2 linked regions of the Oligoflexus sp. genome follow. The protein of the gene in region 1 binds, or shares a complex with, the protein of each later gene. Links are inferred from orthologs where the notes say so. Each region holds a gene or a part of one and is shown in the gene's direction. Other genes may lie near its edges.

Evidence for each region.
Region 2: the proteins of nusB (region 1) and rpsJ are in contact, whole or in part, in a solved structure (PDB 3D3B), measured with the Escherichia coli proteins. The link is inferred for Oligoflexus sp. from one-to-one orthologs.

The regions. Positions count from the first base shown.
Region 1 is NZ_DASTAT010000034.1:40,917-52,803, reverse strand. What follows is about bases 5,579-8,575. They hold nusB (transcription antitermination factor NusB), read left to right. Parts: upstream 5,579-6,868; coding sequence 6,869-7,282; downstream 7,283-8,575. Other genes in these bases: VFO10_RS07280 (S1 family peptidase), read right to left, coding at 7,748-8,569; ribH (6,7-dimethyl-8-ribityllumazine synthase), read left to right, coding at 6,423-6,854; ribB (3,4-dihydroxy-2-butanone-4-phosphate synthase), read left to right, coding at 5,579-6,406. In the rest of the region: VFO10_RS07330 (c-type cytochrome), read right to left, coding at 1-86; VFO10_RS07325 (beta-propeller domain-containing protein), read right to left, coding at 220-2,397; VFO10_RS07320 (hypothetical protein), read left to right, coding at 2,424-2,672; VFO10_RS07315 (TIGR02147 family protein), read left to right, coding at 2,738-3,583; VFO10_RS07310 (hypothetical protein), read left to right, coding at 3,580-4,155; VFO10_RS07305 (SRPBCC family protein), read left to right, coding at 4,230-4,691; VFO10_RS07300 (metalloregulator ArsR/SmtB family transcription factor), read left to right, coding at 4,705-5,025; more of ribB, read left to right, coding at 5,261-5,578; VFO10_RS07275 (leucine-rich repeat domain-containing protein), read left to right, coding at 8,835-11,276; VFO10_RS07270 (CPXCG motif-containing cysteine-rich protein), read left to right, coding at 11,295-11,474; VFO10_RS07265 (hypothetical protein), read left to right, coding at 11,488-11,709; thrC (threonine synthase), read right to left, coding at 11,717-11,887. UniProt on the Escherichia coli protein: Part of the processive rRNA transcription and antitermination complex (rrnTAC). The complex forms an RNA-chaperone ring around the RNA exit tunnel of RNA polymerase (RNAP).
Region 2 is NZ_DASTAT010000093.1:22,965-34,784, forward strand. What follows is about bases 4,916-7,845. They hold rpsJ (30S ribosomal protein S10), read left to right. Parts: upstream 4,916-6,189; coding sequence 6,190-6,501; downstream 6,502-7,845. Other genes in these bases: VFO10_RS19765 (hypothetical protein), read right to left, coding at 4,916-4,929; VFO10_RS19770 (hypothetical protein), read right to left, coding at 4,926-5,915; rplC (50S ribosomal protein L3), read left to right, coding at 6,579-7,232; rplD (50S ribosomal protein L4), read left to right, coding at 7,255-7,845. Also shown: VFO10_RS19755 (sensor histidine kinase), read left to right, coding at 1-1,564; more of VFO10_RS19765, read right to left, coding at 2,260-4,915; more of rplD, read left to right, coding at 7,846-7,884; rplW (50S ribosomal protein L23), read left to right, coding at 7,886-8,173; rplB (50S ribosomal protein L2), read left to right, coding at 8,194-9,021; rpsS (30S ribosomal protein S19), read left to right, coding at 9,037-9,306; rplV (50S ribosomal protein L22), read left to right, coding at 9,325-9,663; rpsC (30S ribosomal protein S3), read left to right, coding at 9,680-10,321; rplP (50S ribosomal protein L16), read left to right, coding at 10,351-10,773; rpmC (50S ribosomal protein L29), read left to right, coding at 10,773-10,985; rpsQ (30S ribosomal protein S17), read left to right, coding at 10,999-11,277; rplN (50S ribosomal protein L14), read left to right, coding at 11,311-11,682; rplE (50S ribosomal protein L5), read left to right, coding at 11,711-11,820. UniProt on the Escherichia coli protein: Involved in the binding of tRNA to the ribosomes. Part of the processive rRNA transcription and antitermination complex (rrnTAC). The complex forms an RNA-chaperone ring around the RNA exit tunnel of RNA polymerase (RNAP).

The DNA.
Region 1 (11,887 bases):
TATTTTCCATGCGCAAGACCCAGGATGATCAAGGCTACGAGTACACAGGCCGCCAGCAGCACGCCCAGGAATTTTAAATACTTCATGATAGGCCAACGCCTCCCCTGAATGAACGCTCCATTCGCAAACCGAAATTCTAATCCTGGTGGGCGAGACAGGCAAGGAGAAGAGGACAAAAAAAGAGAGAAAACCCACCGGAGTGGGTTTTCTCAGCAGGCATCAGCGCATCATGGGGTAGCCGGCCTGGCATTCACCGGCAGGCAGGGGAAAGGCTACGGTTGCAAGAGCGTTTGTGGCATCGGCCAGATTATAGGCTCGCATTCCATAAGCGGAGAGCGTGATCAAACGATCGTCCACACGGTAGAGCCGATTGATATCCAGGGACTGACCACCATAAGCCATCTGCGATTGACAGTAGGCGGGAATCAAATCCCGATGCGAGACGCGACCGCGATCGACAAGCGTGTTGCCGTCGAAGCCAAGAAGTTGTGCGCCACTGAACTTCAAACTGCCATAGCTATAGAGTTCGACCAAGGGAATCCCGATAAGGCCGCTGGCGCTGTCAAAGAAGAAGGCGTGATGATTGGAGCTGACCTCCGAGACTGAACCACGCGCACCATAGGTTTTGACATCCAGGCGACTCATAAGCGTCGGATCACTGGTATCAAAGAGCGAAACCTGCACACCCTGGACCTGTCCCGTGGCAAAGGCATCAAAACCGACACCCAGAAGACGGCCTGAGGCCAAAGGATGCATATAGGTCGAGAAGCCAGGAATTTTCAAACCACTCAGCATCTTCGGAGCGCGGGGATCAGCAATGTCGATGGCAAAGAGCGGATCGGTCTGACGGAACGTGACGACATAGGCGATGTTTCCAACGTAACGAACGGCCCGTATATCCTCATTGGTTCCAAAGTTTTCGACGCTTCCGACCACGTTCAGACGCTGGCTGGCAGGATCCTGCTCCAGAATGGTCAGGTGATTCTGAGCGGGATTCTCGCCGCCGTTATTCCAAAGCCAGCCTGTGGTCGTGGCGATCGCCAGCTGCGCGCCTCCGTTCATTCCATGCAGAGCCCAGCGATCCTTGATACGACCTTTCACTTCACCATCGGCCCATGGCTTTAACGCACCTGTGGCGCCATCAAAACCGATCTGCTGAATCAGGAGTTTTTCATCGGCTCGGCCCATCCAGCTCCAGCCGCCCCAGCGTTCCTCGAACCACTGGACTTGAGTTTTCAAAAGATAAAGGGAGTCGGTCGTCATATAGATTTGCCCGCCCTGGCCGATCACACCAAGATTTTGGAAAGCGCTTTGGGGATTGGCCGTGTCCCAGGACAGAACCTTCGAGATGCTGGTGTCCCAGTCCGCCATTTTACGTTTCACATAGTTCTGGCAGGGAATGCCATTCAGCTGGTCCGCATCAATTTTAATGCTGGCGTCGCGCTTGCTGTTGACCCACGCGCCTTTAAAATATTCGCGAGCGCGGGGATCGGAATACCACTCCTCATCCGCAAAATCCTCGATCGTGATGGGAACCTGCTCCATCTTCACCTGATCGCCGATGACGAGGACGAGTTGATTCTGCACGAGGCGACTTTCGATATACTGTCCGTCGATTTTGGATTCAGATAAAAGGACGGGCAGCTGACCAGCCGCCGTTCTATAAACGGCAACTTTCACGCGATTGCCATAAGGGAAACCGGGAAACGGCATGGACGCCGGCGCGCTTGATGCGGCGACAGGCTTGCCCGTTTCGAGCTGCTCCCCTGGATCCTCATTCGGATCCCGCACGGCCTGGCCGACGATGATCAGGCGGTCGTCCTTGGTGAAAAACTGCGGGCTATACCAGGCGGAAACGTCGAGTGAACCCTGCAGCTGCAGGCTGGCCCGATTGATGACCTGAATCTTGCCATACGTGAGGGCATAGATCTGATCGCGACCGATGCGATAACGATCCGCTTCATCCACGCCGGCTTCCTGCACATTGGTCATGGTATCAGAACTGGCTGTTGAATTATCCTTGGCCTCAGGCGCTGACGTCGGCATCGCCGCATCCGTTCTCCCTGCAGCCACACCCTCGTGACTGACTTCATGATTGATGTGAATCAGCATCGACGCCACGCTGTCACTGATTTGAGCCCTCTGCTGAACCCAACGCAATTTTACAGATTCATTGAGTTCCGCTGCCAAAGCATCACAGCTTTCATAAAGAGCCATGCCCTGCCGCAGTTCCGGCTGAATGAGAGCCATGCGCTGAGCCTCCAGGCGCGCATTGGTCACATAAAAGGGGTCATAGGTTTTCTCTTTCTTCTCCTTGGGCGTGAAAACCCCGCAGGCGCTCAGACCAAAAAGAGTAACGCTGAAGCTTAGACTTACCTTGAAAAGAGGGCGGATCATGCTGTTCTCCTCACGTGGACGCGATAATGGCTTTACGGCTGAAAGTCAGCATTGCCGAAGGCCAAAAGCCCAATTTCCGTATTCCGGCGTATTCTGAAAATGATCCGATCTGGAATACGAAAAAGGCGGCAAAGCGCGGATATCATGGAAAGGCTTTTCGGGAGCCCCTTGGGACTGGCGGAGACTGGAATACGGCCCTGCACCTTTCCTTAGAAAAAACAAGCTCTTACCATCAAGAATACGCGCATCAAGGCAAGCGCCCGGACTTACGATGAAAATTTTCCGCTCATGGAAAATTCCAATTCTGCCGAGAATACAAAGGAACAGCGAAGGATTCAGCATGAACCAGGGCCCCAGCATCTACGGCTATACCAACTACCGCCTCTTCCTTGCGGACTATTATCAGTTCCGGAAAGAGAGCAAGCGGGGCTATAGCTTTCGCCAGTTTTCGCAGGCGGCGGGATTCAGTGCTCCGAATGTCTTAAAGCTGGTCATGGACGGGCAAAGGAATATCAGCGGCCCCTCTTTGGAAAAGTTCATCCAGGCCCTGGGTCTGACCAGCGGCCCTGCCGAGTACTTTCGCTGCCTCGTGGCCATGAACCAGGCGGATACGGATCAGGAGCGCGCGCAGCATTATGAAAAGCTGAAGCGCCTGACACCATCATCAAGACGATACGAACTGGAAAGCGATGCGGTCGAGTATCTGAGTCATTGGATTTATCCTGTGCTGCGGGAGATGGCCCTTCTCGATGGATTCCGGGATGACCCCTATTGGATTCAAAGACGTTTGAATGGCCGCATCGAACTCAAGGAGATCGTCGCGGCGCTGAATTTTCTGAAGAAAAAAGGTTTCATTCATAAACGCCCCGATGGGCAGTTTGCAGTGAAAGACGATATCGTGATCACGAGCGACGAAGTGAAGAGTCTCGCGGTCCGCACCTTCCATCGCCGCATCCTGGAGCAGGCCATGGAAGCCTTGGAGGATTTACCCTTGGACCAGCGTGAATTCGGGGCCTTGATCTTTCAGCTCCCGGAAACCGCACTGCCCGAATTGAAGGCGCGACTCAAAAACTTTCGCAAGGAACTGCATCAGTGGGCGCTCGAACAGAACGAGGCGACCGAGGATAAGGCCGTCGTGCAGCTGAACCTTCAAATGTTTCCTCAGACCAAGGGGTCCGATTCATGAAGCGCTACCTACCCATCGCTCTCGGTCTTCTCCTTTGCCACTGCGGAACGGAAGTGGGCAATGGTATTGCGCCTGAACCCAAACGAAGCACCACCACGAATGGAGCTGGCACAGGCACGGCCACCCCCACAGCCGGGGAAGCTTCGAATGACAACAAATCACCGGAAAATATGTCGGTTTCCATTATATCGACTTCGTTCCTGGCTGCCTGCGCATCACCCTTCGCCGAGTCCATCGAAGGCAGCTTTGTGAATGCCGCTGCGAGTTATGGCTTCACTGTCACGGTCACAGCGGATGCTAAAAAAGCCGTCACAGCCTTGAATAGCAGCTCCGTTCTTTACACGATAGCGGCCGCACCGAATGTCGGCAGCTATGCGATCGAAGCTTTATCCGTATCACCCTCTGTCACATGCAGCGCGGTCACAACCCAAACCTTTGTGGACGGAAGCCTGGAGCGCAGCGTGACTCTGAGCAGCGGCGACCTCGTCCAATGGACCCTGATTTCGGGCAAAGTCAGCAGCATGAAGCTGACGAGACAGTCGCAAGTTATGGAAACCTGGACGAAAAAATAATACTTAAGTAAGTACTTTACTTTTCCTGCCAGCCTGCCGATACTTAAGCATCGACTTAACTATCGGAGGCTCGTATGAAATCGTCCCTCACTCATGGTCATTACGTCATTGAACGTCATTATCCTGTTTCCCCGGACAAGGTCTTCGCCGCGTTTTCCGATCCCGGCAAAAAACGTCGCTGGTTTTCAGAAGGGGAAGGCTCGATAGTCGAAGAGCATAGTCTCGATTTCAGAGTCGGAGGTCTGGAGAAAACACTGATCCGTTTTCCCCAAGGCGGTTCGATGAGCAATGAATCCTACTATCACGATATCATCCCGAATCAGAGAATCGTCCTTTCCTATGCGATGACCTTTATGGGAAAGCGCATTTCCGCATCACTCGCCACCTTTGAACTCGTGCCGAAGGACGGCGGCACCACGCTGGTCTTCAGTGATCAGATTGCTTTCTTTGAAGGGGCCGATGGCCTTAAAATGCGCGAAGACGGATGGCGTCAGATCCTGGAGCGACTGGCGCAGGAACTCAAGCGTTCATCATAAAGGCAGGACTTTCATGCACGCGCAAAAAAATCTCGATCTCGTTTTCCGCGCCTTAAGCGATCCCTCCCGACGCGCGATCGTCGAGAGGGTGAGCGAAGGTCCGGTGTCCGTTTCAGAGCTGGCCGAGCCGCTCAAGATCAGTGTTCCGGCTGTTCTGCAGCATCTGCAGCTCCTCGAAGAATGCGGACTGGTCGCCACCCGCAAAATCGGTCGCACTCGCAGCTGTCAAATCGTCCCGGAAGGACTTTCTGTCCTCGAACAATGGACAGCCGCACGACGCTCGATGTGGGAAAAGCGTTTTGATCGGCTTGGCGGGATCCTCGAAGAGCCCTGACATTCCTGGCCTTTGGCCTCACCCGCGCAAAGCCAGCCGGCGCATGGGCGTAGCCTGACCGGAACCCACGGATCCGGGTCCCCAGGATCCTGCTTCAACCCCCCGACTTTCCATGGACAGAGCCCCGAATCTCGGCTAGGATGCGACCATCGGACAGACAATGCTATTTTGTCGCACATAGTGATCTTTGAAAACCACGTTTTCCTTCGCTCAGCCTCGGATAAAGGGTATCGCCATGCAGATAGACCAGGATAAGCTGATCGCCAGAGTACGCAAAGCCATCGACGTCATTAAACAGGGCGGGATGGTGATAATGGTCGATGATGAAGACCGAGAAAACGAAGGAGACCTGGTTTTAGCCGCAGAATGTGTGACGCCGCAGAACATCAACTTCATGGCCAAGGAAGCCCGAGGTCTGATCTGTCTGACGCTTGAGCCCCGCATCGTCGATCATTTGAAACTTCCCATGATGGCCGACGGCAGCAAACATTTCCCCGATCAAGGCACAGCCTTCACCGTCAGCATCGAAGCCCGCGAGGGTGTTTCGACCGGCATTTCCGCAGCCGATCGCGCGCATACCATCAAGGTCGCGATTCATGATCAGACCAGCCCCGGTGATATCGTGGTGCCAGGCCACATCTTTCCTTTGCGCGCGCGTCCAGGCGGAGTCCTGGAACGTGCCGGCCACACCGAAGGTTCGGTGGATATCGCCCGTCTTGCCGGTCTTAAAGGGGCCGGTGTGATCTGCGAGATCATGAATGACGATGGCACCATGGCCCGCATGCCGGACCTGGAAATCTTCGCTGAAAAACATAATATGCCGATCGTCGCGATCGCCGATCTGATTCAGTATCGCCTGATGCACGAATCCATGGTCGAGGAAGTCGCGCGCGAGACGATCAAAACCGGCAGCGGCAACTACGAAGCGGTGCTCTATCGCAACACCTTGGATGGTCTTGAGCACCTGGCCCTGATCAAAGGCAAGGACTTCGAGAACAGCGTCGTCGATGTGCGCGTTCACAGTCAGCATCATCTGCTCGACGTCTTCGCCGATCGGAAAAACGGCTCGGGCTTCCGTCTGCAAAAAGGCCTCGACCTTCTGAAAGAGCAGGACAAGGCGGCTTTGATCTATCTGAATCATCCCCAAACTTCATGGCAGGACGAGCTGAAGCAGCTCGCCGCGGATTATAACAATGTCGCCAATGATGGTGGTAGCGGCCGCAAGATGGATCTTCGCCTGCACGGTACTGGCGCCCAGATCATCCGTGCGCTCGGCATCAAAAGGCTGCGGGCGCATACGAGTTCGCCGATGGTGCTGAAGGGTCTTTCCGGCTTCGGTCTGGAAATTGTCGAAAATTCGATCATTCAAAAGTCGTTTTAAGGAAGGAACGTATCCCATGAGTCTTCGCCATCTCATCGTCGCGGCCCGCTTCAACGAACTCATCACCAAATCTCTGGTGGAATCCGCGCTGTCGGTCTATCAGGAGCAGGGTCTTGCGGATACGGTCGACGTGGTCTGGGTTCCCGGCGCTTTTGAGATTCCGGTGACAGCCGCCAAGGCTGCCCGCACCAAACGCTATGCGAGCATCATCTGCCTCGGCGCGGTGATTCGCGGCGAGACAGCCCATTTTGAATATGTGGCAGGACCCTGTGCGTCCGGCCTTATGAATATCGGCATTGAAACCGGCGTTCCGACGATTTTCGGCGTTCTGACCACCAACACCGTGGAGCAGGCTCTGAATCGCGCGGGCCTCAAGCTTGGCAACAAGGGCGCGGAAGCCGCCCATACCGCCATCACCATGGTCAAAACGCTCAAACAATTTGATTGATACGGAGTTTTTCGGTGCAACGTGAACACCACCCCAACGCGCAATCCCGGGAATGGGCCCTCCAGTTCCTGTATCAGTGTGAAATCGAAAAGCTGTTCTTCTTTTCGGCCAACCACTGCGATCGCTTCATGACTGATTTTGGGGTCGATCGGGAACACAAGGCTTACTTTCGCCGGCTGGTCGAAGGGATTTTTGAGAATTTGAGTGGGCTCAATGAAAAGATTGAGGCCGTCTCGGAGCATTGGACCCTGGCCCGTATGCCTGTGATCGACCGCTGTGTGCTGCGCCTCGCGGCCTATGAACTGCTGTTCACGGACACACCGAAAAAAGTGGTCATCAACGAGGCCATCGAGCTGGCGAAGAAGTACAGCACCGAAAATTCCGGTGCCTTCGTCAACGGGATCCTGGATAAGCTTGCGCAGAAATGAATCACGCAGCATCAGTCGGGGTTTTCAACCGCGGCTGATGCTTAGCCTTCACATCCGGTGCATGGATATGCGCGGCCGTGCCTGCTGGTTCAAGCTTCATTGAGACCTCCGCTGCATAATTTCCACCAAACAACGGAAAATCACGAGAAAAAAAGGCCCGACCGTCCTGTGTGGAAAGCGGAAAACGTTTTCCGTACTTCCCACAGTTTTGTGTGCTCTGCTGCAGAGGAAAGCCCAAGGCCCCTTGATTTCACAGCCAAATACTTTTGGAACGCTCTTTGCGATATTGGAAGCAAATCGGGGGATATGTCGCGGGGGGAGGAAACATCCGTGTTGATCGTTCGGGGCAGCGTTCTGTTCACAGAGGAATTTTATCGCCTGGGTCGACCGCTCCGCGTCCTCGCATGGAATCCGCCAGGACCAGCACAAAAAAAATCCCAGGCTGCGACGCCTGGGCTTTACACCTCAATCCAAAACGCTGTCCAAAAATTCGCGGACCGCTGGGCTGTTCATATCAATCGCATACGAAACGCTTGAAACCTGACCCGCACCACCTTGGCGCACATCAACAGCGACCATCATGCCGACTACCTCTGAATTCATCAGAATGGGGCCTCCTGAGTCGCCCTGCGCGGTGGCCACGTACTGACCCTTCTGGATGCCTGGCTTCGTCTTAGCCACACCTACGACGCTCAGAATGCCATCGGCGGAACCCTTGATGGAGTTCTGACCATAACGCTTCGTGCCGGTGATCTCACCCGCGGCCGTGGAATGAACGCCTGGCGTATTTTGATCCGAACCATAACCAACCATCGTCACCGCATCGTTGACTCGCGGCGTGCGTGAACTCAGACGGATGGTATCCAGCGCTGTTCCCGCGGGAAACTCAACCACAGCGACATCATATGGATTGGCTACGCGATCGAGACCGCGTTCAAAATCAGTGTGCACATAGAAACGAAGAGCTTTCGCCGCTCGCTGCTGAGTTGTCTCATTTCCTCCTGCCACCAGATACAGATCAGGCTGCTCCGGAGTCAGATCCTTCACGCAATGGGCCGCTGTCAAAACCTGATATTCATTAACGAAGAAGCCGGTGCAAAAGCGGGAGTCGGTCTCGCTCTTCGTCATCAGTTGCACAACTGCGGGAAAAGCCGCACTGTCGGTCTCAATAGCATTCGTCAGTTTCAACGAGCTGCGATCGTTCGCTTGATCGCAAGCGGTCAGGTAGAAAGTGCAGACGAGGGCTAAGGAAAAACTTTGCAGCAGATTGCCAACTCGATCGCGCATGGAATCTCCCTTCGTGAAATCAAATGAATCTGCGTTGAACATAGTCTCAAAGAAGTTTTCTGTAAATGGGAATACTTGCCAAGCGGCCAAGATCCAAAAAAAGCTTGCTTACACGCGGAATAACGCGATATGCCGTCGCATAACGAAGGATTCCACGCAAGGGAGATTGGCTTTCTGCGCTCAGCATACTGTGCTGAATGGAATGCTCGTGGCACGAAGCGTGCACCACGCACGAAAGAAGTCAGCACCGAGGAGTTCCAAGCCTATGCTAAAAAAAATACGCCAACGCCCCATCCTTCACGGTCTCTTTGGTTCATTTATCCTGCTCGTGCCCGCCTTTCTCCTGATGTGTGACCGCTCGACGAATACGGAGAGCTCCGCGCTGCGCATGGTGAACGGAAGCATTCCCACGGCTGAGCATCCCGCGTCTTACAGTGCTGTCGCCCTCGTAGATAAAAATTCTCACAATCATTTTTGTTCAGGAACATTGGTGGCGGAGCATTTGATTGTCACCGCCGCACACTGCGTCTTCGATAAGCGGCCCCAGGATTTCCAAATCCTTTTCGGCCAGGACACCAAAGCTGACTCAGCCGTTCTCCGGGATGCGGAAGAGCTGGCCACCTTCAAAAAATTTCAAAAATTCGAATCCAATTTTGACATCGCCTGGGTGCGCTTCCAGGGGGATATTCCCGCCGGATTCAAGCCCGTGGAAATCTGGCATCAGCCAGCCGCCTTCGCGGCCAAGACCCCGATCTCCATTGCCGGCTATGGTCGCACCGCTTCGCAATGCGCCTTTGATGATGCAAGCTGCCAGGGCGGAAAACTTCTCTATGTCGACACCAATGTGCGTGAATTCGTCAATCATGGGCGTCTTTTCAATCTGATCGTGATCGGACCACGTCCTGATCACGGACCATGCTTCGGCGATTCGGGCGGACCCGCCTATGTGAAAGAAAATGATCAGTGGTATCTGGTTGGTGACTTCATGGGCTGGGATCGCATCCTGGTGCCCGAGCAGCTTGAGACCATCTGCGATACGGGCGAAGCCATTTATAATTTCGTGGGCGATTTCGTCCAGTGGATCGAAGATACCTCGGGTGTGAAACTCGCCTATGATGCGTCCATCAATCCACGCATGCCTACGGAAAGTCTGGATGTGCTGACCGAGGAACCCAAGGATTTCCTGGGCTGGTGCCAGTATAATAATCATGAGGATCCCGCATGGTTCACGGTCCAAAGAATTCTGCGCATAGTCAGTGATTACCGCATCCAAAGCGGAGATGAGGCCGGAGCCCGCGAGATTTTTGAAAATTGCGAAAGCGCGGACAGCTGGCTCCGTAAAATGCTGGCCGAGCAAAAGAAGCTCGAAATCGGCGGCTTTGATCCCTCAACCTTCATCGACAGCGCGCGCCTTGAGGACATTCGCCCCCTGCGCGCCCTCGCTGATATGGGGCTTGAGGAGCTGACCCTCTCCGATCATGCGATCCAGGACCTTAGCCCCTTGGCGGCGCTCACCAGTTTGAAAAAACTGACGATCATCGACAATGTGCTTTCCGAACGGCAGGCCCGCATCAAAGCCGAACCTTTGCGTATTGCGGCCTTTCCGCTGCTGGAAAACCTGCGCCTGCAGAACCCGAGCGTGCCGCTCGACTTCAGTAATCTGAGCCAGTTGAAAAATCTGAGAGTCCTGGACCTGGCTTATGTGAATCTCCCGACCCTGCCTGACTTCAATAGCCTATCCCTGGATGAGCTGCGCCTGGACTCTTTGACTTTGAGCGAACCTTTGGACCTTACGCCCCTGAGCAAGGTGCGGGTCCTCTTTTTAAACAAGTTGGCTCTCCGTAATTTACCCGCTCAGTGGAGCGAATTGGAATCGCTGGATCTTCTCGAAGTGACAGGTTTGAAAGCGCTTCCCGCTGATGCTCCCCGCATGAAACGGATTTTTGTGTATGCATCGGACATCGCAGGTGATGTCAAAGCTGGGAACTGGCCTGCACTTGAGGAAGGGTCGATCTTCGCGAACGCCGGCCTGACGCGTTTCACGCTGCCTTTTGCCTTGCCGAAGGTCCATTACCTGGAAATCGCTGAAAACACCCAGATGGATACTGTCGTCCTCAATGCCCTGCCGATGCTTGAAAATCTGTCGATGGCCAACAACGCCCTCACGGCTTTGCCGGATCTTTCACAGCTGACGCAGATGTCCCGCCTGAACCTTGAAAACAATAAGCTCACGTCCCTTCAGCCACTTGCGGGACTGCCCCGACTTCAGTACGTGGACCTCAGCAATAACCCTTTGGTCAACCTGGAAGGACTCGCGGATCTGCCCGCCTTGAAGCGTCTCGTTCTGCAGAACACCAAAGGTGAGGGCCTCAAGACGCTCCAGGGTATGCGCAATCTGCCCAAGCTGATCGAGATCAATCTGACCAGGAATTCCCTGAGCAGCGTGCAGGAACTTTTGCCCTTCACCTCGCTCAAGGTCGTCATTCTGAATGACAATTTCATCGAAGACATCGCCGCGCTCAAGGCCTTGCCTAAGCTGGAGTATCTGGAGGCTATCAATAATCCTCTGAAGGACAGGACCTGTCCTATTGCCGGCAATGCGGATGCCTGCCGTTTCGAATGGTTGAATTTTTCTCAGAATGGCCCCATTATTTTCCCAGGCTCAGCCCGAGCCAAAGGTGCGGAGGGACAGTTGTCCTTCCGTTGAACCGGCAGGAGGACCTGGATGGAAGAACCCGTGAATGTACAGTGCCCCTGGTGCGGCGAAGTCTTTGTCACGTTTTTCGATCTTTCATCCGGCGCGACCAATTATATCGAGGACTGCCAGGTCTGCTGCCGACCGATTATGCTGGTCTATCGCATTGGACGTTCTGGACAGGTCAAGGTTCAGGCCCTGCGCAGCTGAAGGAAAATCCGTTATGAGTTCTATCGCCGAGGCGATCAAGCAGTGGCTGAATCAAGAGCATTCGAGCGGCACCCGAAAATTCCTGCAGATGACTGTTTTGATTCTGGGTGGAATACTCGCCATGGGGCTTGGTATTGGACTGGTCGGCATCATTCTGATCGCCAGTCCTTTTCTAACCGTTGTGATTCTGATCTTCCTGGCCATCTACGGCCTCGTAACCGCTTTCAAGCATTGAAGGGGCCTCATACCCGATCCAAGGCTCGGACAATGGCGTTGGCATCCGCATCGATTTCCGTGCAGTCAAGCGTCTGAGCCTTCAAAATCGCATCCGGGTCCTTGAGCATATGCCCTGTGAGCACGAGCACCACATCCTCTTCGGTCCCGATGATGCCTTTTTTAACGAGTTTCTTCAC
Region 2 (11,820 bases), on another replicon or contig:
TTTGAAAGCCTTTCATCAGGATTTGAATCGCATTCAAAAATCCCAGCCTGCGTGGCTTGCCATTCTTGTGCATGATATGCAGGGCAGGATGCTGCTCAGTTCCATGCGCGACTACGGTGATGTTCTGAAGACTCCACCGGAGCCGGACAGTCTGCGTGACGTCATAAGTTCGGAAGAGGCAGTCATTGGAAAGGTGATCAAGGTACCGGCTGGCTCTGTGATCTCCAACTCCTTCGCTTTTCCGATTCGCGTCCCCGTGTTCGTCAAAGGGAAGATGACTTATGTGCTCACTGCAGTGATTTCGGTGAACAGGCTTCAGGCCATTGCCAATGATGGCTTGGCGATGGAATGGACCCGCACGATCGTGGATCGCGCCAGCACTGTGGCTGCTCGTTCGCTGCGTCCCGAGGATTTTGTGGGTGACTTGGCCACACCCTCCTATATCAAACACACGAGTTCGAGTTTCGAAGGAATGGTTCGAGAGACCACCTTGGATGGCAAGCCTGTTTATCTCGTTTTTGATCGCTCGCGTCTTTCCGGATGGATCAGCTCCATAGCGGTGCCGGTGGAAATTCTGGAAGCCCCAACGCGGCGCTCCCGGGCCCTTGTCCTCGCGACAGGCAGTTTCATTCTTCTTGTTTTCGGTGGGCTCGCGCTCCTGTATTCGCGCCGGCTCGCTCTTCAAATCCGCTCGGCTGCAAAAGGCGCCATGAACCTGGCGGATGGCAAAGTCCCCGAGGTGGAAGCTTCCATGGTTACCGAGGTGCAGCAGCTGCGAAGCGCATTGATCACGGTGGCCAATCTTCTTCAGGAGCGGGAACAGGAACGCAACGAACATTTGAATCAGGCCATCGCTGCCCGATCCGAGGCGGAACAGGCCAACCGTGCGAAGAGCGAGTTTCTGGCCAACATGAGCCATGAACTCCGAACCCCTCTGGGTGTGGTACTGGGCTTTGCTGAGCTTTCGGTGCTGGATGATATTTCTCCGGAAGAGAGGGCGGAGAACCATGCCATCATCCAGCGCAACGGTCAGCATCTTTTGCGATTGATCGACGATATTCTGGATCTTTCTAAAGTCGAAGCGCGGCGCTTGACGATTCATGCTCAGGATTTCTCCTTGCCGGACATGATGGCAGGAATTATGGGAGATCTTAAGCCCAAGGCTCTGGAAAAAAATCTGGCCCTTACGCTGACGAAATCGGGAATGCTTCCGGGTCAGATTCATACCGATCCCGTTCGTTTGCGCCAGATCATTTATAATCTGGTGGGCAATGCGATCAAGTTCACGGAAAAAGGCGAGGTTAATATTCATCTTGAAAGCATGGATGATGATCTGATTATCACCGTGCGGGATACAGGTATTGGTCTGACAGTCGAGCAGCAAAACACCCTGTTCCGTCCCTTCACCCAGGCCGATGGCAGTCACACCCGCAGATACGGTGGGACAGGTCTTGGTCTCGCTCTGTCCCGCCGTCTGGCCGAGCTCTTGGATGGCAGCGTCGAGCTTTTGGAAAGCGCCCCAGGGCAGGGCTCGGCCTTTCAGTTTCGCGTGCGAGTCCGGTAAGGCCGTACTCGCCCGAATGAGGAGAGTCATCATGAGTCGTTCTGCAGTTGCATGTTAGGACTGACGTGCCCTTAAGTGTGATGTCCTCCAGGGAGCCATGGTTCCCAAATACATCATCCCCACAGACTACAAATGTATTCCGTTTCCAAGAGGTCTGCTGCTGTGGCAATTATTGAAATTTAAGGAAAATATGCGAATATTACTGGGTAGTTAGTGCGATCGTTCTGACTGAGAGCGATTTTATAGTGGAGAATGATTCGTGTAACATATTGAAACTATAGTTAAAATAGAATTGAAACTTTGCACTGTTTCAATTTCAAAATCTTCGTCTTTGATATTGAATATTTCTCCTTGCCAGCAAACCAACAAAAGGCATTTTTCTTCCTCGAGACGGCTTCACAGGCAATTCCAGACGCAGCTTCATCCGCCGAGAGATTCTCGTCGACATATTTTTTTCGCAGGTATTCTTGATGGAGATATAGAGGAGTGACCGGGAACTCAAACCACTCAGAAAACGTGATGACATATTTTTCAGGGGTTCTCGTCGAGGGTCGTATGGGGTGGGTGATGGGGATTGAACCCACGTATGTCGGAATCACAATCCGATGCGTTAACCACTTCGCCACACCCACCATACGGGAGAGCGTGATATTACCCGGCCTATTGCTTTTGTCAACCCAATAGCCCGGGGCATTTCAAAGATTTTTAAGAAGCCCATTCTCGATGGCGAATGACATGGTTTGCTCCTGGCTCCAGCTCTCGCCGTCTTCACTCAGGCTGATATGCATGTCAAACGCGTCGCCGTTGGCAATGGCCTCGTCCAGGAACTTGGTATCAGGCAATCCTCCGGGTCCGTTCAGAGTCAGCTGGAAGGTCTCCGTCCGATTCCGACGCGGTCCGAGAGTCGTATTGCTGATATCCGGAGACAGACGCACGATATTCTCCGTCAGAACGAAACGCCCGAGATTAATCGCCCCATGCTGCTCAAAGCGCACGTAAACCTGCAGATTCCCGTGTGCAATTGACATATTCCGAATGGAAAGCTGCAGCCGAAGTTCCCCGCCGGACCGACCAAACGGCCCCGAACGATCCAAAGTAACCTTGGTCTTCAAAAGCTTGGGAGTCGGCCGCGGATCCCGATAACCACCCGGCAGAAAATTCGCCAGTTTTTCTTCAACGCTCTGATCCCGTTTCAAAGGCGGAATCGGCCACGGCGATTCAAAAACCTTATCATTCAAAGTTTCAAACTGCTTTTTAGCCGTCCGCACATCCTCGCTATCTTTCCCGCGCTCCTGACTTTGCGCATTGAATCCCACCACGATCGGCACCGGCAAACCCTTGGCCATTTCCCCGAGCGCCTGCATGAATTCCACAGGATGCTGCGTATCCATAATCTTCTGATAGGCCTCAAGGATATCCAAAGGCTCCTTGGCCTTCAGAAGGGCATCAAAACCTTTCCGCAAACGCCTCGCCTCCGCTGCCACTTCCGGATAACCCGGCTCAATATTCAAAAGCCGCAGAGGCATCAGAGCATAAGAACCCGCAAGGTTCGCATAATAATACATGCTCTCATCCGGTCCCTCGCGGGCCCACTTTTTGGGACTGGCGCCAAAGGCATTGGCCAAAGCCATCCACATCGCGCGCTCATCCTTCCGCGCCAGGGCAATCATCAAATCATGCGCAAAATAAAGGTGAGCCGTCGCACTCAATTTCCCAAGGTGCGTTGCGGAAACAGGCTGCGCAAATACCTCATCCATCGGATTCACCAGCGCCTGCTCACGCATCAGCCTCTTCTCAACATCCTTCGCAAACAGCTCGATCTCCGGCACGTCATCAATCGCCAGCCCTGTATAGCGCCGCAGAAGTTCAAGCGTCCGATTGTAATCCCGCACATCCACAAAGTTATCAATGATGCGCAGCGACGCCGTCATATACAAAGGATTCGCAGCGTTCGCCGTCAGCACAAACCGACTCGATTTTCCGGGGCCTTTTTCCTTCCGAACAGGAATCGAAAGCTTATGCCGAATCTCCATCGTATCGGCGCCAACCAAAAGGTTCCAATTCCGATCGTGCAGAAACTGCTCCGCTTCCAGGTTCATAAATTCACCTTCGCGGTCCGTCGTCAGGCTTTCACCAACCCCAAACGTCTTCTGCCTTTGACTCTGCGAAACATAAAAGCTGCGCTCCTGTTTCAGCCCCGTTTCATTGCGTGTCGTCACGCGATAGAACTGAAAGGTCACGCCGCTCGTTTTATCCGGTTTGCTCGTCTGTCCCTGCAGCTGTCCGGTCAACGCCCGCGCTTTTTTAAAATCCCCATGCAGCGCCTCGGTAAACGCCTGCCGGGCGCCTTCCCGCGTCAGGTCAAAGTCATAAAGCTCATCAATCTGAAAAATTCTCGCGCGTTGCAGATCAAAATCCACGGGAGTAATGGGCGCCGGCACCCCCGCCCACCACTTCACCATCTTCTGAAACACCATGTAATCCTTGCCCAAAGTCGTCTGAAGGGCGGTACCGATCCGCCGAACCTCGCTCAGGGCCAGCCAAACATGGGACTGATTCCGACGTAACACACTGATTTTATGTTCCCCATCTCGAAAAACAGAGAGCGGAATGGTCAAATCCAGGTCGCTCAGACCCAGGGATTCCTGAAGGGATTTCGCAGTGCGGCCAGCGGTATCAATACCCAGGGAGGCCCCGCCGCTGATACCGTAACTTCGGATATTGCCGATGGGAAGTTCCAGGGCATGCTCGATCGTCGAAGGGAAAAGGAAGGGTGTGCTCAGATAGGTGACGGGATCGTAGAGTTCCAAAGGGTTGAAGGACGGCGGAAGGATCGTCGTCAAAAACGGGAGTCCACCAAACCAATTCGCGAAAAGCTCCGTCCAGAATCCAGCCTTCTGCTCCTCGGCCTTGCGCGAGGCTTCACTTCGATACGTGGCGTTGGTCACGAAAAGCTGACTTTGACCGTTGAACGTCAAAGGCAAACCGCGCACGCGCCCAAGTTCCCGCAGAAAATCCGGCCCCAACTGAAACCTGTCGACCACCACATAGGTGCCGATGTTGGTCGGATGCACATCACGTCGATAGCTGCTGACGAGCGACATGCTGTCGCTGGCGCGCAGGCGGATATCCTGATCCATCAGGCTATAAAACAAGCTTTCCATGAGCGAATCGACAGAACGATTGATGCTGTCCGCACCGGATGCGAGGCTCGAGGCCAGCGTGGAATTTTTGATGACCCGGCTTATGGATTCATAGGCATCAATCTTATCATCGTTTTCCTGGCGGAAGTCCTTCTCGAGCTGCGAGGATTGCGCCAGGGCCAGCTGCGAACACAAGCAAAATAGAAGCCACCAAAATCTCATGGAACCTGTTCCTCCCAAGTCCATGCTCGGCCGTAGCCCACTCCCACCATCACCACCCAGTGATGACGCGGCTCTGTTCGCTCCCTTTGATAATGAAGGCTCATACTGCCCACCAGATCGTAAACCCAGGGCCGCCGGGCCCCCCAGCTGATGCGATAGGAATCCTTGCGCAGCTCCTCGATCCCAAGGACCCAGTTCCAGTCTTTCAGCTGCTGCTCATGCACAAAGCGAAAAACCTGATCGAAGTAATCCGGGATCGACGCTTCCGTCACCCGAATCCATTCGAAACTCGTGCGGTTTTCTTCATGATGAACCAGCGTTGCCAGCCCCATCCGTCTCTGCCCATAGTCCGAAGACGCCGCATAAGAGGCCATGAGCCGGGCGCCTTCGAGAAGGTCGATGGTGCGAACAATGCGGCCGCTGATGACATTACGTTCCTCGCCCGTGACAGGATCGGGTTGAACGAGATTGCTGGTGCCGACTTCCAATCGGTAGCCTTCCCGTGAACCAATCCCAATGCGACCGCCGTTAACACTCGTGAGCCATAACCTTCGGGCCCGACTTGGCAAATTCAGGCGAAACACATCGTGATTCAGTCCAAATGGGGCATCCAGGCGTCCAGCCGACGCGTAGAAGGGATCCACCACGGGATGCCCGAGCTGGATAAAAGCCTGCTCCGCGCGTTTATAATCGCGGACTCTGTCCTCGTTGATCGAGGCCTGCCGTGTATAAGCACCCTTGGCGTGCAGTGAAATCCAATGCCCGAGAGCAACTGAACCATAGAGTTGAGCCAAGGCAGCGGTGTCGTCTCGTGTTTGATTAGTATCACCCAATGCTCGTTCGGATACTTCGAGGTAGCCCGACACGCAGGCAGTGTAGGGATTATAGATCAACCATTTGTCAGACTTCAGCTGACAGGGTAAAAGTCCTTCCGCATGGGCGACCGAAGTCATTACGCCCAGCATCATGGCGACGGCGTGTTTCATTCTGACTCATTCATCAAAAGCCTTGATTTCCCGGCGAAGCGTCGGGTTTCATCATCATGCCCAAGTCGATACGACATTGGAAGATGAATTCTAACTTCTCCAAAAGCTTCCTATAAAAACCTTGACACCCAAAGGCCTCAGTAATATAACCCGGTCTCCACTATCGAGGTAAGCCTGCGAACAAGCAAGCCAATGCCACATGCCGGTGATGCTCATCACTATCTTGCCTCGGTTTGTTTCGTAACCCTATCCAGATTGACTAGGTTTGGGAATTATGAGTAGTCAAAACATTAGAATTCGTCTCAAGGGGTACGACCACCGATTGCTTGATCAATCTGCGGTCGAAATCGTAGAGCGTGCGAAACGGACGGGAGCGCGAGTCGCTGGTCCTATACCACTGCCCACCTCGATCAACCGTTTCACAGTCCTGCGCAGTCCGCACGTCGATAAAAAATCGCGTGAGCAGTTTGAGATCCGCACACACAAGCGCGTTCTCGACATCATGGATGCTAAAGCGCAGACAATCGATGCTTTGATGAAGCTCGATTTGGCAGCTGGAGTCGACGTCGAGATCAAACTCTACTAAGCAGAGTGCGGTTGTTGTCGTTTTCTGAACGGTCGCTTTAGGAACCGAATAACTCAACAGCAGGTTGAATATAAGTCATGACAATTCACGGACTAATCGCAAAAAAAGTGGGAATGACCCGGGTCTTGGACGCTGAAGGTCAAATGATTCCCGTGACTCTTCTCAAAATCGAAGGTCAAAAAGTTACCAAGATCCTGACTCCTGAGCGCGATGGCTATCATGGCATTCAGGTGGGTTACTACGAAAAACCAGAGCGCAAGCTGAGCAAGCCCGATGTGGCTCGTCTTCGCAAGGTCTCGGTTGGCGAAAGTTACACCCGTTTCAAGGAATTCCGTACCGAAGGCACGCTTGATGGCGTGAACATTGGTACCGCAATGAACGCTTCCGCATTCTCGGAAGTGGGCGCTGTTGATGTCACCGGCGTGACCAAGGGTCACGGCTTCGAAGGTGCGATTACACGCTGGGGTCACTCCTCGGGTCGCCGTTCGCACGGTTCGAACTTCTATCGCTTGCCTGGTTCGCTCGGTATGAGAACGACCCCAGGTCGCGTATTTAAGAACAAAGAAGTTCCGGGTCACATGGGTTGCGTGCAGGTTACTGTTCAGAACCTGAAAGTCGTCGATGTCGATGTGGAAGCCAATGTTATTGCTCTCAAAGGCTCCGTTCCCGGGTTCCGCAATGGCTTTGTTATCATCAAACCTTCTGTGAAAGCCAAAGAACTCAAAAAATGAGTTCTAGGGGGAATGGATAATCATGCAAGTCCAAGTCAAAGACATCAAGGGTAACAACGTCAAGTCGATCGACCTTCCGGATTCGATCTACAACGTTGAACTTAACGATCACGTTCTTCACCACGTGGTAAAAGCCTACCTGGCCAACCAACGCCAAGGTACGCACGCTACCAAAACCCGCGCCTACGTGAGCGGCGGTGGTAAGAAGCCTTATAAGCAAAAGGGTACTGGTGGTGCTCGCGCTGGTTCGACCCGCGCCCATAACCGTCCAGGTGGTGCTGTGGCCCACGGTCCTCAGCCTCGTGACTACCGTCTGAAGATCAACAAGAAGGTGAAAGATCTCGCCATTCGCGTTGCTCTCTCCGACAAAGCTCGTCACGGCAAACTGGTTGTTGTTAGCGACTTCGCAGGCGTTAACGCGTATTCGACCAAAGCTGTGCTCGGCGCCCTGAAAGCCCTGAACGCGCCAAAAGCTCTGCTCTCCGACGTTCGTGAAGACGATTTCCTTTATCGTTCGGCACGCAACATCCACGGTGCAGAAGCCAAGTCGCCTCTGGATTTCAACGCTATGGATCTGCTTCGCTACGAGACTCTGGTCATCAGCGAAAAAGCTCTGGAAGCTCTCAACGCTCGCGTTAGTGAGGAAGCATAACATGCATCCATTTCATGTGATCGTTCGCCCAGTTCTGTCGGAAAAATCGAACGGCGTTCGTGAAGCTCAAGGCAAATACACTTTCATCGTGCAGAAAGATGCCACCAAAGAAGACGTCAAGAAAGCTGTTGCGGCTCTTTGGGATGTGAAAGTGGAATCGGTTCGCACTTTGATTCAACGCGGTAAGTTCAAGCGTCGCGGCGCTCGCTACTCCCAGACTTCGCTGGTCAAAAAAGCGATCGTGAAGCTGGTTGCTGGTTCGAAACTGCCGATCTTTGAAGACCAATAACGAAGGGACTGGTAAACGTTATGGCTATCAAGCAATACAAACCGACATCAGCATCTCAACGCGGTACCTCCGTTGTTGATTACAGTGTCCTTGATCGCGTGGAACCGTACGGTCCTCTCGTAGAGTCTACAAAGAGAAACGGCGGCCGCAACAACACGGGCCGTATTACGGTTCGCCATCAGGGCGGTGGCGCTCGTCGCCACTACCGTCTGATCGACTTCAAGCGCGACAAGCGTGATATCTCGGGACGCGTTGAGTACATCGAATACGATCCTAACCGGACCGCATTCATCGCTCGTATCGTCTACAAAGACGGTGAGCGTCGTTATATCCTGGCTCCGGACGGCCTTAAAAAAGGTGACGAAGTTCTCGCGGCTGCGACTGTAGACGTGAAACCCGGTAATGCCATGCCTTTGAAGAGCATCCCCTTCGGTACTCCGGTACACAATATCGAGATGAAGGTGGGTAAAGGCGGTCAGCTGGCTCGTAGCGCTGGCGTTTCCGCTCAGCTGGTCGGCCGTGTAGACGGTTACGCTCAGCTCCGCATGCCTTCCGGTGAAATGCGCCGCGTTCGTGAAGAATGCTACGCAACCATCGGTGTGGTCTCCAACTCTGACCATTTCAACGTGAAAATCGGTAAAGCCGGCCGTACTCGCTGGTTGGGTATTCGTCCCACTGTTCGCGGTGTGGCTATGAACCCGGTCGATCACCCTCACGGTGGTGGTGAAGGTCGTACATCCGGTGGTCGTCACCCATGTACTCCTTGGGCTGTGCAGACGAAAGGTCACAAGACCCGTCATAATAAGCGCACGGACAAGGATATCATCCGCCGTCGTAAAAGCAAGTAATGGGAGGTATGCTCAGTGGCTCGTTCAGTTAAAAAAGGCCCCTTCGTGGATGGCTATCTCTATAAGAAAGCCGAGCAGGCTCTTAAAGATAAGAAGCCGATCAAAACCTGGAGCCGTCGCTCGACGATCGTTCCTGACTTTGTCGGCCTGAATTTCCTCGTACACAACGGGAAGAAATTTGTTCCAGTGTTCGTGTCCGAGAATATGGTCGGCCATAAGCTAGGTGAATTCGCTCCAACGCGCACCTACTTCGGCCACGGGTCTGACAAAAAAGGCAAAAAGTAAAGATAAAGGGAGCTAGCTTTGGAACGTCAGTATCAAGCAGTTCTTCGGAACACGCGAATCGCCCCGCGCAAAGCGCGGCTGGTAGCTGATCTCGTTAGAGGGATGCCCGTCGCGGTCGCTCTGGATGCACTCCGGGTGACCAATAAGAAGGCTTCTCCTCTTTTCTCGAAACTCATTCAGTCCGCCATGGCGAATGCAACTTCGACCTCGACTGTCGACATCGACCGTCTCGTTGTGCAAGAAGCCTATGTCAACGAAGGTGAGAAGTTGAAGCGTTACCTGCCCCGCGCGCAAGGTCGTGCGACACAGGTGAAGAAGCGTTCGTCACACATCATCGTTAAACTGGCTGAGATTTAAGGGAAGGGTAGGATCCGTGGGACAGAAAGTAAATCCAATTGGTTTTCGTACCGGTATCACACGCCCCTGGGCCTCGCGCTGGTATGCAAAAAATGATTACGCAAAATTCCTGCACGAAGACCTGCGCATTCGCGACTACATCATGAAGAAGTTCGACAGCGCCGGTGTATCGAAAGTAGAGATCGAGCGTGCAGCCGCTAACATGCGCGTGAACATCTTTTCGAGCCGCCCTGGTATCATCATCGGCAAGAAAGGTGCAGGCGCAGAGAGTCTGAAAGACGAACTGGTTAAGATCTGCAAACTTTCGTCGGGCGATCCCAATGTGAACGTCTACGAAATCCAAAAACCAGACGCCGATGCCAACCTTGCTGCTCAAAACATTAAGCAGCAGCTGGTTCGCCGGGTATCCTTCCGCCGCGCGATGAAAAAAGTGATCGCTTCCGCGATCAAAGCCGGCGCCAAAGGTATCAAGGTCAGCTGTTCGGGTCGTCTCGGTGGTGCGGATATGTCCCGGATCGAGAAATATCGCGAAGGTCGCGTTCCCCTCCATACCCTGCGTGCGGACATTGACTACGGCACAGCCGAAGCTTTGACCACCTATGGTTTGATCGGGATTAAGGTCTGGATCTACAAAGGCGACATTCTGACCGATCAATAAGCGGTCCGTAGCAGCAAGAGGAAAGTGCGATGCTATCTCCAAAGAAAATGAAATTCAGAAAGCAGCATAAAGGCCGCATCAAAGGTGAAGCCGAGCGCGGATCGAAGCTGTCTTTCGGTGACTTTGGCCTTCAGGCTCTGGAAGCAGGCAAAATCACTGCTCGCCAGATCGAAGCAGCCCGTATTGCGATGACACGCCACATCAAACGCGGTGGTCGCGTCTGGATCAATATCTTCCCTGATCATCCCGTAACCAAGAAACCTCTTGAGGTGCGGATGGGTAAGGGTAAAGGTAACGTGGAATTCTACGTTGCTTACATCAAACCCGGTCGGGTCCTCTACGAGATGGACGGTGTTACACCTGAAGTCGCAGCGCAAGCTTTGGAACTCGCAGGGTCGAAACTGCCGATCAGAACCAAACTGCTGACTAAATCGGAGGATCCCTGGTCATAATGGATTACTTTAAAATTACAGCCGATGAGCTGCGGTCGAAAGACAAAGGTGAATTGCAGAGTGCTGCAGGTGAAGTGCGAAAAAAGCTTGCTGAAATTCGTATGGACATCTATACAGCGCCAGCAGTGAATGTGAGCAAAGTGAAGAAGCTGCGCAAGACCCTTGCCCGTCTCCTCACTGTGCAAAACGAAAAAGCTCGTGCGAAAGCTTGAGGGGTAGTGAGCAATGTCTGAACAAAAAGAAAAGAAGTCCAAGCCAGTGTTCGGTGTTGTCACCTCTGACAAGATGCAGAAATCGCGCGTTGTCACTGTTGAGCACCTTGTGAAACATCCCCGTTACGGCAAATACATGAAACGCCGTACCAAACTGATGTTCCACGACGAAAAGAACGAAAGCCGAATCGGTGATTCCGTACTGATCATCCCTTCTCGGCCCCATAGCGCTCGTAAGCGCTTTGATCTCTTGAAAATCGTGCAAAAAGCGGGCGAGCTTGTCGCCGAGTAATGGCAGATAGATGCAAGACCAAAGGGCTTTAATATGATCCAGATGGAATCCGTACTACTCAGTGGTGACAACTCCGGGGCGAAAGTCCTGAAGTGTTTCAAAGTACTGGGCGGCAGTAAAAAGCGCTTCGCGACCGTAGGCGACACCATCGTCGTGTCCGTGAAAGAAGCTCTGCCCAATAGCAAAGTGAAAAAAGGTAGCGTTCATAAGGCTGTGATCGTGCGGACTGCAAAAGAAGTCCAACGTAAAGACGGCAGCACGATCAAGTTTGACGAGAACGCAGCGGTGCTGATCAAGGGTAAAGACAACGAGCCCGTTGGGACTCGTATCTTTGGACCGGTAGCGCGTGAAGTACGGCAAAAAGGTTTTGTCCGTATCGCGTCTCTGGCACCTGAAGTCCTCTAATCATCGACAGAAAATAAAGGTGTCCGTGATGGCTAACGTTCCTCGTCTACAAGACCAATACAACAAGATCCGTGAGCAGCTGGGGAAAGAGCTGGGATTGGAAAATCCTAACGAAATTCCACAGATCAAGAAAATCGT